3 regions of the Priestia sp. J2 genome follow, and region 1 is predicted to be linked to each of the others. Evidence: predicted binding sites of a transcription regulator. Region 1 holds the regulator's gene; each other region holds the start of a gene.
What was found. Region 1 encodes LexA, which represses DNA repair genes until DNA is damaged. Its sites were predicted from a motif close to CGAACATATGTTCG; they were not measured.
Positions count from the first base shown of each region.

Region 1 (4,907 bases):
CGTCTAAAGAAATATCATTTGAATCGTATAAAACAACTAAGCGTCCTAATTTTAAGTGTGCCGCTAATGAAGCTGCTTCAGCAGATACACCTTCCATTAAGTCTCCGTCACCACAAATACCATACGTAAAGTGGTCTACAATTTCTAAACCTTCTTTGTTGTATGTTTCAGCTAAATGACGTTCTGCCATTGCTTTACCAACAGCCATTGCAATACCTTGTCCTAGTGGACCAGTTGTTGCATCAACACCTGCTGTATGACCGAACTCTGGATGACCTGGTGTTTTGCTTCCCCATTGACGGAAGTTTTTAAGGTCTTCAATTGATAAGTCATATCCAGCTAAATGAAGCAAGCTGTATAATAGTGCCGATCCGTGTCCTGCTGATAATACAAAGCGGTCACGGTTGAACCAGTTTGGATTCTTTGGATTGATGTTCATAAATTTTGTCCACAATGTATATGCCATTGGAGCAGCTCCCATTGGCATACCTGGGTGACCTGAATTTGCTTTCTCAATCGCATCGATTGATAAAGTACGAATTGTTGCAATCGAAAGATCTTCAATACGTTGTGTCATACTCTTCATTCCTTTCAAAACTATGTACATATGTTATCATACTAATGATTTGCTTATTTGTACAATACTTGAACCAAAAAAATTTCCACTTTTACAGTTTTTGTGTGCCTTATTAAAAATATACAAAAAACTAGAGGGAACTCTCCCTCTAGTTTTACTAGAACGTCTTAGTGAAGACGCTTCTTTTTGCTCTCTTTTAACTTCTTAGGCGTAACATCTTTACCTTCCTCGTCCACAACTTTAATCGTATGAAGGTGGTTTGTCATAGATTGTCGGAAAACTTTTAAATATTCCTGACGTAGCTCTTGCTGTTCTTTCGCTTCAGATTCTGTCAGACCTTCAGCCTTTGCCTTTTTTGAAAGAGCATTAATACGAGCAAGTTTATCTTTTGATAGCATATAAAACCTATCTCCTTATAATCAATAATTAAAATTACCGAACCGTTCCGGCAACATGTAGTCATCTTACTAAATCTCTTTCGTTTTATCAAGAGATTGAGCACTCTCTTGATACTCTTGATAGCGACGATGTACCGTTGCTTTTGAAATATTATAACCAAAACCTTTTAGCGTAACTGAAATTTCAGCAAAGGTTAAGCCGTTATGACGAAGGCGGACAATTTCTTCAATCGGCGCTTCTTTTTTTTCTCTTCCTGAGTTAACTCCTTGATTTTTTAAATTTTGCTGCGGACGATAACCGTTTTCTACGGCTCTTTTCATTCCTCTTTTAATTTTAGCGTTATGTAATTTCCGCTGATGCTCTTCCACTAAGCTAATAATATCTAACACCATCGAATCAGATTCTGAAAGCTGAAGCTGACCTTGATGACTAATCGTATAGATCGTAGCATTTTCTTTATGAAAAGCATGAAGAAGCGCAATTCGGGCATTTCCTCTGCCTAATCGCGTTTCGTCTTGAATGAGCAGCACAGATATTTTTTCTTCTTTCATTGTATGAAGAACATCCAATATACCCTCTCTGTCTACGTCATATCCGCTTGCTTTTTCCATTACGACTTTTTTTACGTTTAGATGGTGAAGATCAGCAAGCTTTTTTAATTCTTCTTGCTGGCGCTGTAAAGATGTTTCTTGGGTTTTTTTATCCGTACTTACACGGCAATAAATAATGGCGTCCACTTTTATCACGACCTTTTCGGCTTCTAACAATATTCAGGAACGGCCGTTACACACTACTGTTCAATTGCCACTTGATTATGTAACTCTTTTTTTAAAACAGGAATATATAATTTATCTCCAGGAGATAAAGACTGGGCAGTGTCTGAGTTTAGATCATTGACGTCTTCAACCCATTTGACAAATTCATTGGTGGTCAAATGATGGTGATTATGATACTTGTTGGACAAGTCCCAAAGCGTATCTCCTTTTGTAATAGTAACCGTTGAATATTTGTCTAAATCTACTTTATCCGCTCCTAAAACCAGCGTCAATACATATGTAAGTGCAGCGATAACTGCAAAAAAAATAGCGTAATGTTTCATAGAATGTAAGAATTGGTGCATATTATGATCCCCCTATCAGAATATATGTTCTTATTTTATTGAGAACATTTGTTTCTGTCAATGGAATTCTTCGAACTTATGTTTGTATATTGACACATCACGTGGTATAATTCACCTAAAGAATAGCTAAAATCGAGGTGAAAAATATGAAGCTATCAAAACGTCAACAAGACATACTAGATTTTATTAAGCACGAAGTAAAATTAAAAGGTTATCCGCCTTCTGTTCGTGAGATTGGGGAAGCGGTGGGATTAGCCTCTAGCTCCACTGTACACGGGCATTTAGCTCGTTTAGAAAGTAAAGGGTTAATTCGCAGAGATCCAACAAAACCAAGAGCAATCGAAGTTCTTCAACTAGACGAAGTAAACATCCCTAAAAGCAATGTCATTAATGTTCCTGTTATCGGTAAAGTAACAGCAGGTCTTCCTATAACAGCCGTTGAAAATGTGGAAGAATATTTCCCTCTTCCAGATAAATTCGTTTCTCCAGATGATCATGTATTTATGCTTGAAATTATGGGAGAAAGTATGATTGAAGCAGGTATTCTAGATGGCGATATGGTAATCGTACGTCAGCAGCAAACTGCTAATAACGGAGATATTGTGGTCGCTATGACCGAGGACAACGAAGCAACGGTAAAACGTTTCTTTAAAGAAGAAAATTTCGTTCGTTTACAGCCTGAAAATTCAACGATGGCGCCTATTATTCTTCGCCACGTAACGATTTTAGGAAAAGTCACTGGTGTATATCGCACGATTCACTAATCACACACTGTATGTAAAACCAACTAATCATGATGTTAGTTGGTTTTTTACGTTTGTTTTCTAAAAAAATTGGCATATTATAAATGATACGTCGAATCATTACAGGCAGGTAGAGCGGTTTTTATAAAGCCTGTTTTACCTTTTACTTTCTGTCTGCATTTTTTCGACTCTCAAAAAAAATACAACCGACTATAAGAAGGATGTAGTTTATGACCAATACACCAAGGAAAACAGAACCATTTCAAACTATTATGCCTACCAAAGCAATGAACATGTTTCTTTTTCCTTTTTCCTTTGATCGAAAAAATAAAGAGCAGCTTGTTCATGCACTAGAAGCAAATATGTTTGAGTTTTTTTCCATTCAAAACAAACATGTAGAAAAAGAATACTACGGAGAACAGTATTACGTATCTCATGATAGCTTGGATCAATATTTTCTTCCTTACATTGAATGTATTCTATTTCCTGATTCGTGCGAAAAAGAAGGCTTGCTTCGATTTTCAAAAAAAATAGACCATACCGTTACGCTACAAACTTCCTCCACCACCGTGTCTAGCAACGTGCTGTCTGTGGATGTTTTTTTATGTCCTTTTGAAATTGGCGTCATGACCATTCGCACTGAGATGAGTCATAATCATTACACCTATGATGACATTTTAGAATTCATGAATCATTTTCGTGTATTAGAACCGAAGCTTGCTGAAGAGCATGGATCCACCATTACCTATGAACATCATCGCTATAGCAAAGTACAGGATTATATTTTTTCACAGCTCGCGCCATTTTTGAACGAACACATCAAAAAAGAAGCGACGCGTGAACAGCACGTCGGGAGTCTTCCTTATTTTATCGATGAACGGATGTTTGTATTAAGTTATGTAACGGTAAATCAAGAGCAAGAGATTAACTCCACAACTTTATTTCGTACTGGGCAGCTAAATAGCTATACGCCTGACGGGAAACCGTTTATCTCTGCACACAACCATGAGTATATTAAAACGTATAATACCAAACACGTGTATTCCAGATGGGCTCCTGAAACCTATTACGTTATAACAGACCATGTGTTTTCGTGTATTTCTAAATCGACAGACTCTAAAACGGATCAGCTTTTGATGAATCATCTATTTGGCCAACATTACTATAATTTATTTTTGCATTTTTTCTATAAAATCGTGTTGCTAAAACTATCCTATGAGTATTCTCAGCTCACGTTTCATAAAAATTCAGAGGGCATCGAGCGACTAATTCGCTCTATTACTGTATTTTCAGGTAAATATTTATTTTTAGAAATTAGCTCTCGCACGGAAGGTCAAGAGTTTTCTGTGCTCTTTAAAAAAATCTTCCACATCAATTCTCTTTATCAAGAAGTCAAAGAAACCCTTGGTACTTTGTATCAAAATCAAGAGAAAATCGCGGCCAAGCGTCACAATTACTTATTATTAATTTTAACGATTTATACCGTTCTTTCCGGTATTTACGGAATGAATTTAGTTATTAGCAAGCTAAAGGGAAACATCAATTGGGATAGTATGAAGCAGTTTTCTATCTTTGAATATATCGCTTTAATAGTAGCTTTATCAGGAATTCTGATCAGCATTAGTCTCGGAGTGAGTTCCCTATGGAATTTATTAAAAGATCGATTTAAAACATAAAAGCTGTTCGCATCAGAAAATACATTATAAAAAAGAAGAGATTGAGACATAACTAAACCAAGCAAGTCTAAAGGGAAACAAATGAAATAAATAAGCTAGCAGGGATTGCTTGTGACATCGCAGTTGATTTCCGTGCAAGACTTCGCTTTCCGCGGGCGGCCGGTGAGCCTCCTCGTCGCTTGCGCTCCTGCGGGGTCTCACCCCTTCCGCTTTTCCCGCAGGAGTCTTCGTCTTGCCCTCCAATCAACTGCTGGAAAGAACTAAACAAATGAAACCTACGTGCACCATAAAAAACGAACCACTAATCAAACATGATGATTAATGGTTCGTTTTTCGCTTCGACTAAAATCCTTTTTTCCCAACCTCTTTTATCTATTACTAAATCACTGCCT
Region 1 is NZ_CP086208.1:3,887,138-3,892,044, forward strand. Features, by position in the region: gene tkt (transketolase) at 1-577, opposite strand, end outside; gene LJY09_RS20170 (DUF896 domain-containing protein) at 745-975, opposite strand; gene LJY09_RS20175 (YneB family resolvase-like protein) at 1,045-1,713, opposite strand; gene yneA (cell division suppressor protein YneA) at 1,767-2,096, opposite strand; gene lexA (transcriptional repressor LexA) at 2,243-2,860, shown strand; gene LJY09_RS20190 (magnesium transporter CorA family protein) at 3,070-4,515, shown strand; gene LJY09_RS20195 (hypothetical protein) at 4,583-4,783, opposite strand.

Region 2 (4,907 bases), 960 kb from region 1:
TGTGTGTACAAATATGTAGTTGGGGTATAGAAAAATAAAGAAATTAATCTGAAAATTATATTTATTTTGATTTTTAAAAATAAAAGGAGGTTTAGTATCGATGGAAGTGTTAATGAGAACGATGTTTCAGTCGCTTGGCAAAAATCATTCAATGAATAAATTAGCTAAAAAGTATGGATTGCGAATGGGGGCAGCTCGTTTTGTTGCTGGAGACTCAATTGAATCAGCAATTCAAACATCCAAGGAGCTTAACAATGGTGGGAAAGTTGTGACACTCGATCATTTAGGCGAATTTGTTTTTACAGAAGAGGAAGCTAGGTTATCTACGGCCATGTGCATTCAGACACTAGAAGCCATTGCAGCATCGGGCGTTCAATCAAATTTATCATTAAAGATGACTTCTTTAGGATTGGATATTAGCAAAGAGCTTTGTATGGAAAATATGCGCAGAATTCTACACACAGCCAGAGTGAATGATATTTTTGTTCGAATTGATATGGAAGACTACTTGCACTGCCAAATCTCCCTTGATATGTATAAAGAATTACGCAAAGAATTTGATAATATTGGAATTGTGATTCAAGCGTATCTTTATCGTACAGAACAAGATATGAATGACTTACATCAATATCAAGCCAATTTACGTCTGGTAAAAGGAGCTTACAAAGAATCGCCAGAAGTATCGTTTCCGGAAAAGAAAGACGTAGATGAAAACTATAAAAAAATCATTAAAATGCATTTATTAAATGGACACTATACAGCTGTAGCAAGTCATGATGAGGAAATGATTCAGTATACAAAACGATTAGTAAGAGAAAACGGCATTTCAAATGATCAGTTTGAGTTCCAAATGCTTTATGGAATTTGCGTAGAGCTACAGGATCGTCTGGTCAAAGAAGGATATAAAGTCAGGGTTTATGTTCCTTACGGAATTGATTGGTTTGGGTATTTCATGAGACGCCTAGCCGAACGCCCCGCCAACGTATGGTTCGTATTAAAAAATTTCTCCAAATAAGTTCAGTCCAAGAAACATAAAAAATTCGACACAAGTATCCTGAGCTTCGTGTCGAATTTTTTAATTAGTTTAATCCGTATTCTTTGATTTTGTTATAAAGGGTGCCGCGTGAAATGCCAAGCAGATCTGCTGCTGCACTTTTGTTTCCATAGGTTTTTTGAAGAGTCTCTTCTATTAGCCTAGCTTCTTGGAGAGAATCTTCTTCTTTTTGAACTTCTGTGAAAGAACTGGCATCCTTCAGATTGTCAGGAAGGTGCGTAAGGGTAATCAACGACTGATCACTAAGAAAAATCATTCGTTCAATCGTATTTCTCAGCTCGCGAATATTTCCTGGCCAATCGTATTGCATAAAGGCTTCGAGAACTTCAGAGCTGATGAAAGGAGCCTTCTTTTTATACTTTTTACTAAATTCCTGTACAAATTGCTGCGTTAATGCTTCAATGTCTTCTTTATGGTCTCGAAGCGGCGGAATGATAATATTAATGACGGTCAGCAAATAGTAAAGATTTTCATGGAATTCACCGGCTTTTAGCAACTCTTCCAAAGGCGTCGTAGTAGAGGCTACAATTCGGGTTTGGACTTGAATTTCTTCCGTGCCTCCAACGTGATAAAAGGCTCGTTCTTCCAAGTAACGGAGAAACTTAACTTGAATTTCAAGAGGCATTTTATCAATTTCTTCAATAAATAACGTCCCGTTATGAGCCTGCTCCAGTTTTCCTGCAATGGTCGTTGGATCTTCTGAAAAGACGTCTTTTTGATGACCAAAGAGTTCAATTTCCAGAAGTCCAGATGGAATAGTGGCGCAATTTAAAGATAAAAAAGGTTCTTTATGTTTGGATCCCCCGTAGTGGATGGCCTGAGCCAGCATTTCTTTCCCAGAACCAGGTTCTCCTGTTAATAAAATAGGCATATCTGTAGATGCCACTTTTTTGGCAATGTCAACGGCTTGCTTAATTTCAGGACTGATACCCGCAAAAGAAGAAAATGGATTATCTTTCGGAATGAGAAGAGATACATCAATTTCTTCATTTAGTCTTACAATATTGGTAATGTCATGTTCGGTTGCGACTCCACCTATGACTCGGTTGTTTCTTATAATAGGAGATGCATTGATGAGCACGTGAGTTTGTTCATTAGGACGATGATACGTTCCGCGCACAGGACGCCCTTCATTTAGAATCGTATGTAGAATGATGGATTCATCTTTAAAATGCTCTCCGATTTTTCTACCAATAATATCATCTCTCTGAATCTTATACGTATGTTCCGCAGCAGTATTCCACAAGATTACATTTCCTTCATGATCGACCGCTGTCACTGCATCATTAATGGTTTCTGCCAATGTATCAAAATAGGAAGCTAATATCTCATTTTGGCTATGCAAATGTGTAATCCACTGTGAAGGTGTTACAAGTCCTATTGTGGTTTCTTGGTTTTCTGCTTGAATGAGGACTGGTCTATTCCAGTTTGTGTTGGCTTGTAAATTGGCTAACGTAGAAGTAGAAGATGAAGGCCAATTTGTGTCCGCTATTACTTTTTTAATGGACGATGCCTCGTCATGACCTGTTAAAAGGTATCGTTCATCTTTTTGTATTACATAAAAGGTACTTGCTGTGACTACAACGAAATCATAGTTGGAAAGTTCAGATTTCACTTTAGCTAAAGAAGTTGATTCTTCAACTGTTATAAAGGAGTTATTTATAAGAACTTGATCAACGCTTGCCATACTAAACCCCTCTCAGTACATATTTTTTATACTGTATCATAATTTAGAAATTGGCGCAAAAGCCTATCCTTTTCAGACAATTAGGCAGCTTACTTTCTTTTATTGCTTTCATCTAAAGAGTTGTATTCCCCTCGAAAAGGGTAGTATAAGAATTTAGTGGGTAATAAAGTAACAGGGTAAAAAATCAAAACAAACAAACACTATATAAGATTAATACTCATTAGTTTCATTTATGAGTATAAAGTGATAAAATACGAATATCAGTTCGTGTTTTCGGTTTTTACATATCGTAATAAAAATAGATAAAACAAGAAAATAGAAACGGAGGCCTTCATTTGAAAGATCAGTTTGAATTAGTATCCCCATATCAACCGCAAGGTGATCAGCCAAAGGCAATTGAAAAGATTGTGAAAGGAATTAAAGAAGGTAAGCAGCATCAAGTTTTGTTAGGTGCTACAGGAACGGGAAAAACCTTCACTATGTCTAATGTTATTAAGGAAATAAATAAGCCAACATTAATTATGGCTCATAACAAAACGCTTGCTGGTCAATTGTACAGTGAGTTTAAAGAGTTTTTTCCTAATAATGCAGTCGAATACTTTGTCAGTTACTATGATTACTATCAGCCTGAAGCTTATGTACCTCAAACAGATACATTTATTGAAAAAGATGCAAGCATTAATGACGAGATTGATAAACTTCGTCACTCAGCAACTTCTGCTCTTTTTGAACGAAAAGATGTCATTATTATTGCCAGCGTATCCTGTATTTATGGATTAGGGTCTCCGGAAGAATACAAAGAAATGGTCGTATCTCTTCGAGTAGGAATGGAAAAAGAACGCAATCAGCTGCTTCGTACGCTAGTGGATGTACAGTACGAAAGAAACGATATTGACTTCAAGCGCGGAACGTTCCGCGTTCGCGGTGATGTTGTTGAGATTTTTCCTGTGTCTCGAGATGAACACTGTATTCGCGTGGAATTTTTCGGGGATGAAATTGACCGCATTCGCGAAGTCGACGCCTTAACAGGAGAAATTATTGGAGATCGTGAACACGTGGCTATCTTCCCGGCATCTCACTTCGTCACGAGGGAAGAAAAAATGCGTGTGGCCATTCAAAACATTGAAAAAGAACTAGAAGAACAGCTAGAGAAGTTAAAAGAAGCAGGAAAGCTTTTAGAAGCGCAGCGCTTGGAACAGCGCACTCGCTACGACCTAGAAATGATGAGAGAAATGGGATTTTGTTCAGGAATCGAGAATTACTCTCGTCATTTAACGCTTCGTCCGGCTGGTTCTACACCTTATACACTGCTGGATTTCTTCCCGGAAGATTTCCTTCTTGTGGTGGATGAATCCCACGTTACCATTCCTCAAGTTAGAGGAATGTATAATGGAGACCAAGCGCGTAAACAAGTGTTGGTGGACCATGGTTTCCGCTTGCCGTCTGCATTAGATAACCGTCCGCTTAAATTTGATGAATTTGAACAGCATATTAAACAAATCGTCCATGTTTCAGCAACACCAGGTCCTTACGAACTTGAGAAGGCGCCTGAGGTGATTGAACAAATTATCCGTCCAACGGGATTATTAGATCCAAATATTGAAGTTCGACCAATTGAAGGGCAGATTGATGATTTAATTGGAGAAATTCACGACCGGATTAAGCGAAATGAACGAGTGCTCGTCACGACGTTAACAAAGAAAATGTCTGAGGATTTAACGAACTACTTAAAAGAAATTGGCATTAAAGTTCAATATCTTCACTCTGAGGTGAAGACGCTCGAGCGTATTGAAATTATCCGAGAGCTGCGGCTTGGAAAATATGATGTGCTCATAGGGATTAACTTACTTCGTGAAGGTTTAGATATTCCAGAAGTTTCGTTAGTAACCATATTAGATGCGGACAAAGAAGGATTCTTGCGTTCAGAACGATCGCTTATTCAAACCATCGGACGTGCTGCGCGAAATGCTAATGGACATGTCATTATGTATGCAGATCGCATCACAAACTCCATGGACATTGCTATCAATGAGACCAAGCGTCGTAGAAGTATTCAAGAAGCTTACAACGAAGAGCATGGTATTACACCGACAACGATTCAAAAAGAAGTTCGAGGCTCAATTCGTGCAACAGTAGTAGCAGAAGATACAGAAACGTATGAAGAAG
Region 2 is NZ_CP086208.1:4,851,080-4,855,986, reverse strand. Features, by position in the region: gene LJY09_RS25210 (proline dehydrogenase family protein) at 101-1,015, shown strand; gene LJY09_RS25205 (sigma-54 interaction domain-containing protein) at 1,080-2,741, opposite strand; gene uvrB (excinuclease ABC subunit UvrB) at 3,077-4,907, shown strand, end outside.
Region 2: the regulator LexA is predicted to act here: its motif matches at 2,996-3,009, upstream of uvrB (excinuclease ABC subunit UvrB).

Region 3 (4,907 bases), 2.2 Mb from region 1:
TCGTGTATTAATGACAAATAGATCATTTTTCTACAAAAAATATAAAGTATACAACAAATATGGCCTAGTGACAGGATAGGAATGTTTTGTTTGAAAGGAATTTGTAACTTTTAAATAGAATGATTATGAAAATGGACAGATAATAAAATTTTACACATAAGGAGATAAAACTATGGAAAAAAACAACCTACTAAGAATGGACAATGTCAGCATCGTTGTAGAATCCCTTGATGACGCAATTTCTTTCTTTAAGGAGATTGGCTTGAGTCTCGAAGGGCGGGCCACCGTCGAAGGTCAATGGGGTGGCCGCGTAACGGGATTGGGTTCTCAGCGTGTAGAGATTGCGATGATGGTCACCCCGGATGGTCACAGTCGGATTGAACTTTCGCGATTTCTCAGCCCACCTACTATATCAGATCACCGGAATGCTCCTGTAAACGCTCTCGGCTATCTACGCGTCATGTTCACTGTTGAAGACATTGACGAAATGGTGTCCAGACTTACTAGATATGGCGCTCAGCTCGTTGGCGAAGTGGTTCAGTACGAGGACTCGTATCGTCTCTGCTACATTCGTGGAGTAGAAGGACTTTTAATCGGTTTGGCAGAGCAACTCAGTAACAAATAAGTAAGTGACGTTTTATAAAAGTCTTTACTGAAATGTACGTTTAACCTATCTGAATCTTCAATAGATCGAGATTATTTTCAGGTTTTTTCAAACCTTTATTTTACTTTTTCGCCCCCCTATATATACTTAATTATGGAATTTTTGTTTTAATATTCATAAAAAGGGTATTAGTTCTAAGAATCAACTAAAATAGGAGGAGATCAAATGAGAAGAGCGAAACAAGCTGTTGTAGCTTCTGCTGTAGGTTTAGCTATGTTAGCGACGCCATTAGCTCTACCGAATTTAGGAGGTTCTGCTGGCTCCGCAGAAGCTGCAGAAGTTGGAGGAGACGTAGCGATTGATCCAGTAGCCATAGGACAAGCGATTGCAGATGCGGCTAAAACGGCCGACAATCGAAGTGGTTTTGTTAAGGGAGCGATGGAAAAAGCTTTCTTTGAATCGGGTCAGCAGTATAATGTGATAGTAATGAATTTAAGTCAAGGTTATAATTCCGACCAGTTACAAGGTGTACAATATTTTGATACCGTAGATTATGATGGTATCACGTTCGGGGTCTGGATATTTGAAGAAGGAACGTTTATTAATGAAGGTGATGGAGGTTATGATAACTGGGCCTTTAGAGGTTGGTTTGAACGCACGGGGGACGATGAGAAAACGGTCAACTTCCATAGACCTTGATCTAATTAAACAGAACCCTATTTAATTAAATAGGGTTCTGTTTGTTTGCTATAAGAATTTTTCTGTTTAAAGAGATTGCAATAAAAAGTCTAGTATAGCGCTTTAGACAACAGTATCTCAATTAGAAATCTTGTTCCTTCCACAGTAGCCCAATTTTTTGTTTTCTCTGCAAAACCTTTTCTAGATAACGTTCCGTTATTTTACGATCACTGTGGCCAAGCTCCTTTTGAATTAAGACAATATCAGCTCCCTGCTGGCTACTATAAATCGCATAAAATGACCAAAATAATGAAGTGAAATCAGTGAAATGGATGGGCTTGAAGCTGCCGGGAAAGGCATTTTAAGCTTTTATTAGCTTTCGTTTTCACTATCGCTATCGTTATCAATATCATTATCGTTGTCAGTATTACCATATTTAAAATCAATAATGTTTTTTCTAATTTCTTCTCTGATTTCAGGGTTTTCTTTTAAGAAAACCTTAGCGTTTTCTCGTCCCTGCCCTAAACGTTCCCCATTATAAGAAAACCAAGATCCAGACTTTTGAACAATATCTACTTCAGAACCAATATCTAAGATTTCTCCTTCTCTTGAGATACCTTCTCCATACATAATATCTACTTCAGCAATGCGGAAAGGAGGTGCCATCTTATTTTTGACTACTTTAATTCTTGTTTTGTTACCAACTATGTCATTTCCCAGTTTAAGTTGTTCAGCGCGGCGAACCTCAAGGCGAACGGAAGAATAGAATTTTAGCGCTCTTCCGCCTGGCGTTGTTTCAGGATTTCCAAACATAACGCCTACCTTCTCCCGGATTTGGTTGATGAAGATAGCAATGGTTTTAGACTTATTAATTGCTCCAGATAGTTTACGAAGGGCTTGAGACATCAAACGAGCTTGTAGACCTACGTGAGAATCTCCCATTTCTCCCTCAATTTCTTTTTGAGGAACTAATGCTGCTACTGAGTCAACAACAATAATATCTACAGCACCACTTCTAACTAATGCTTCAGCAATTTCAAGTGCCTGCTCACCAGTATCTGGTTGAGATAACAGTAACTCATCAATATCTACACCTAGTTTTCTTGCGTAAACTGGATCAAGTGCGTGTTCAGCATCAATAAAGGCAGCTCGACCTCCATTTTTTTGTACTTCTGCAATCGCATGTAAGGAAACTGTTGTTTTACCTGAGCTTTCGGGTCCGTACACTTCCATGATTCTTCCTTTTGGATAACCATTAATCCCAAGAGCGATATCTAAAGCTAATGAACCTGAGCTAGATGCCTCAACTTTTGTATGTGTGCCTTCCCCCATCTTAATAATTGATCCTGTACCGAATTGTTTTTCAATTTGTTTTAGAGCCATATCTAGTGCTGCTTGTTTATCATTCATAATTTAAAACCTCCGATTGTTAGTACGTTTACAGTAAACGACAATGTATGTGGATAAATAATAAGGATTGGCTCAAATGTTTTTGCTCCGTGCGAGAAAATTTTGTGTTTAACTGTCTTGGTTTATTCTGTTGTTCCTTTATTTATCTCTAAACCCTTAATATCGAACAAATGTTCCTGTTGTGTAATCATACAATAAACGCATCTAGTTGTAAAGGAGAAAGTTTTGTACAAACCAGCCAAAGAAATATCTTTTTTGTAAAAAGTAGGTTTATACCTTTAATACTTACAGTTATTGAAACTTCAATCTATAAAATAACCCTTATTATACGAACAAAGAATAATTCATTCTCTTATATACATTATGTTATGTACTTGGACTATCGAATAAGAAAAGGGATAAATTATAATAGATTTATTAGAGAAAATTTCCACCTAATAAATTCAAATGAAATTCGTCGTTAAAAATATGATACATTAAATACGAGACAAGATATGAAAGGAGTTTTTTAATGAGTAACCATGAAGCACAAAATGAATTGCCACCAAAAACATGTGCAATCGATCGACTTGTAACAATGCCGGATGATGTAAATAAAGTAATCAAAGGCAGCAAAACAGCAACTCGCCGAAATGGAAGATATGCTGATGTAGGAGAGATAATGGTTTTAGAAGATCAAAAATTTGTAGTGGAACGAGTTTATTCTCAATCACTAGGTGAATTAACCGATGAAAATGCTCGCCAGGAAGGCTATGCTACAGTAGAGGAATATAAACAATCTATTTTGTCTTATCATCCTGGGATGCCTTGGCTTCCGCAAATGAGGGTATGGGTGCATGAGTTCAGATTAGTCAACGATTGATAGGTAAAAGAAATGGATTTGTTGTACCGTATATTAGTATATATTCATGTTTCTAGTGTCATTTTATCGATTGGTCCTTTCTTTATTCTCTTGCCAATTGTTAAAAAATTACATAGTTCAAGAGAACAAGAAATGAATGCCTATTTGATCACATTTCAATCTGTTGTTAGGCTCGCAAAACATACGGGCCATGTTCTTGTTATCACAGGGATACTCCTCGTTATGTGTGGCCCATGGACGTGGACTACGCCGTGGATTATAATGACACTGATTTTCCTTTTTTGCTCCTTGTTCTTTCTGGCCCGTGCTTTTTCACCAACACTTCGAAAGTACAAGGAGGAAGGACAAAATAAAAAAGAACTGGCAACTAAACTAGAGCGATCTATTTGGATTTATATCATTCTATTAATGACTATGCTTTGGTTTATGGTCGGTAAGCCAACTTTTTGGTGACACCCATCCATTTGTCATCACTAAGAGTAAATAGTTAAACTGATTATTTTCATCAAATACTTTACGTTTTACTTAACATAACTCGTATTTTAGGTATGAAAAAAGATTTTTGCTTGTATATCAGATGCACATTTGGATTAAAAATAAAAAACCCCTATTAACCATATGTTAAAGGGGTTCTTACTTATTGTTTAAACTCCAAGTATGAAGTTCTTATAGAAGAATACACTAAATATCAATATGTTTCAAGTCAACCCGAGTAATTATCTACTTGTTGCTACTATTAATAGGTTGATCTATAGATTGTTGGGTCTCAAATAGAGAGGTCTTAATGCCGATTAAAGACGCTACAATCGTTAGGATGCCTGCTGAAATAAAAATTAAAGAGACGCTAATATATTCAGCTGCAATACCTGCTAACATTCCACTAATCGGTAAAGCCAAAAAAGCTAACATACGAGTTGAACTAATTACTCTTCCCAATAAGGCTGATGGCACAATCTCTTGCCTAAGGGTAAACCAATTAATTGCTAATAATGTTACCGAACCGACAATTACAATTCTACAGACTATTAACAAAATAACTGCAGTGTTTGAAAAAGTAAGGATAGTTTGCCCTAAACCTATTATTACACCACAATAGATAATTATATTTCCCCGTGGTAATTTATTTAGTTTATTTGCAGCATAAATTGCTACAAATGACCCTAAGGTTTGTAGGGAAAATATTAAACCAATATACTGTGCCGATAAATGTAAATTATCTTTTAGATGAAACATAAATAAAGCTTCCATAGCACCATAACCCACATTGATTAAGAATATGAGAATAGTCCCTATCAAAATCTTTTTAGTATTTATAACGTATTTAACTCCTTCAGCTATTGAATTCATTATAGA
Region 3 is NZ_CP086208.1:1,688,057-1,692,963, reverse strand. Features, by position in the region: gene LJY09_RS08595 (VOC family protein) at 173-625, shown strand; gene LJY09_RS08590 (hypothetical protein) at 830-1,303, shown strand; gene recA (recombinase RecA) at 1,655-2,692, opposite strand; gene LJY09_RS08580 (ASCH domain-containing protein) at 3,204-3,554, shown strand; gene LJY09_RS08575 (DUF2269 family protein) at 3,573-4,007, shown strand; gene LJY09_RS08570 (MFS transporter) at 4,275-4,907, opposite strand, start outside.
Region 3: the regulator LexA is predicted to act here: its motif matches at 2,856-2,869, upstream of recA (recombinase RecA).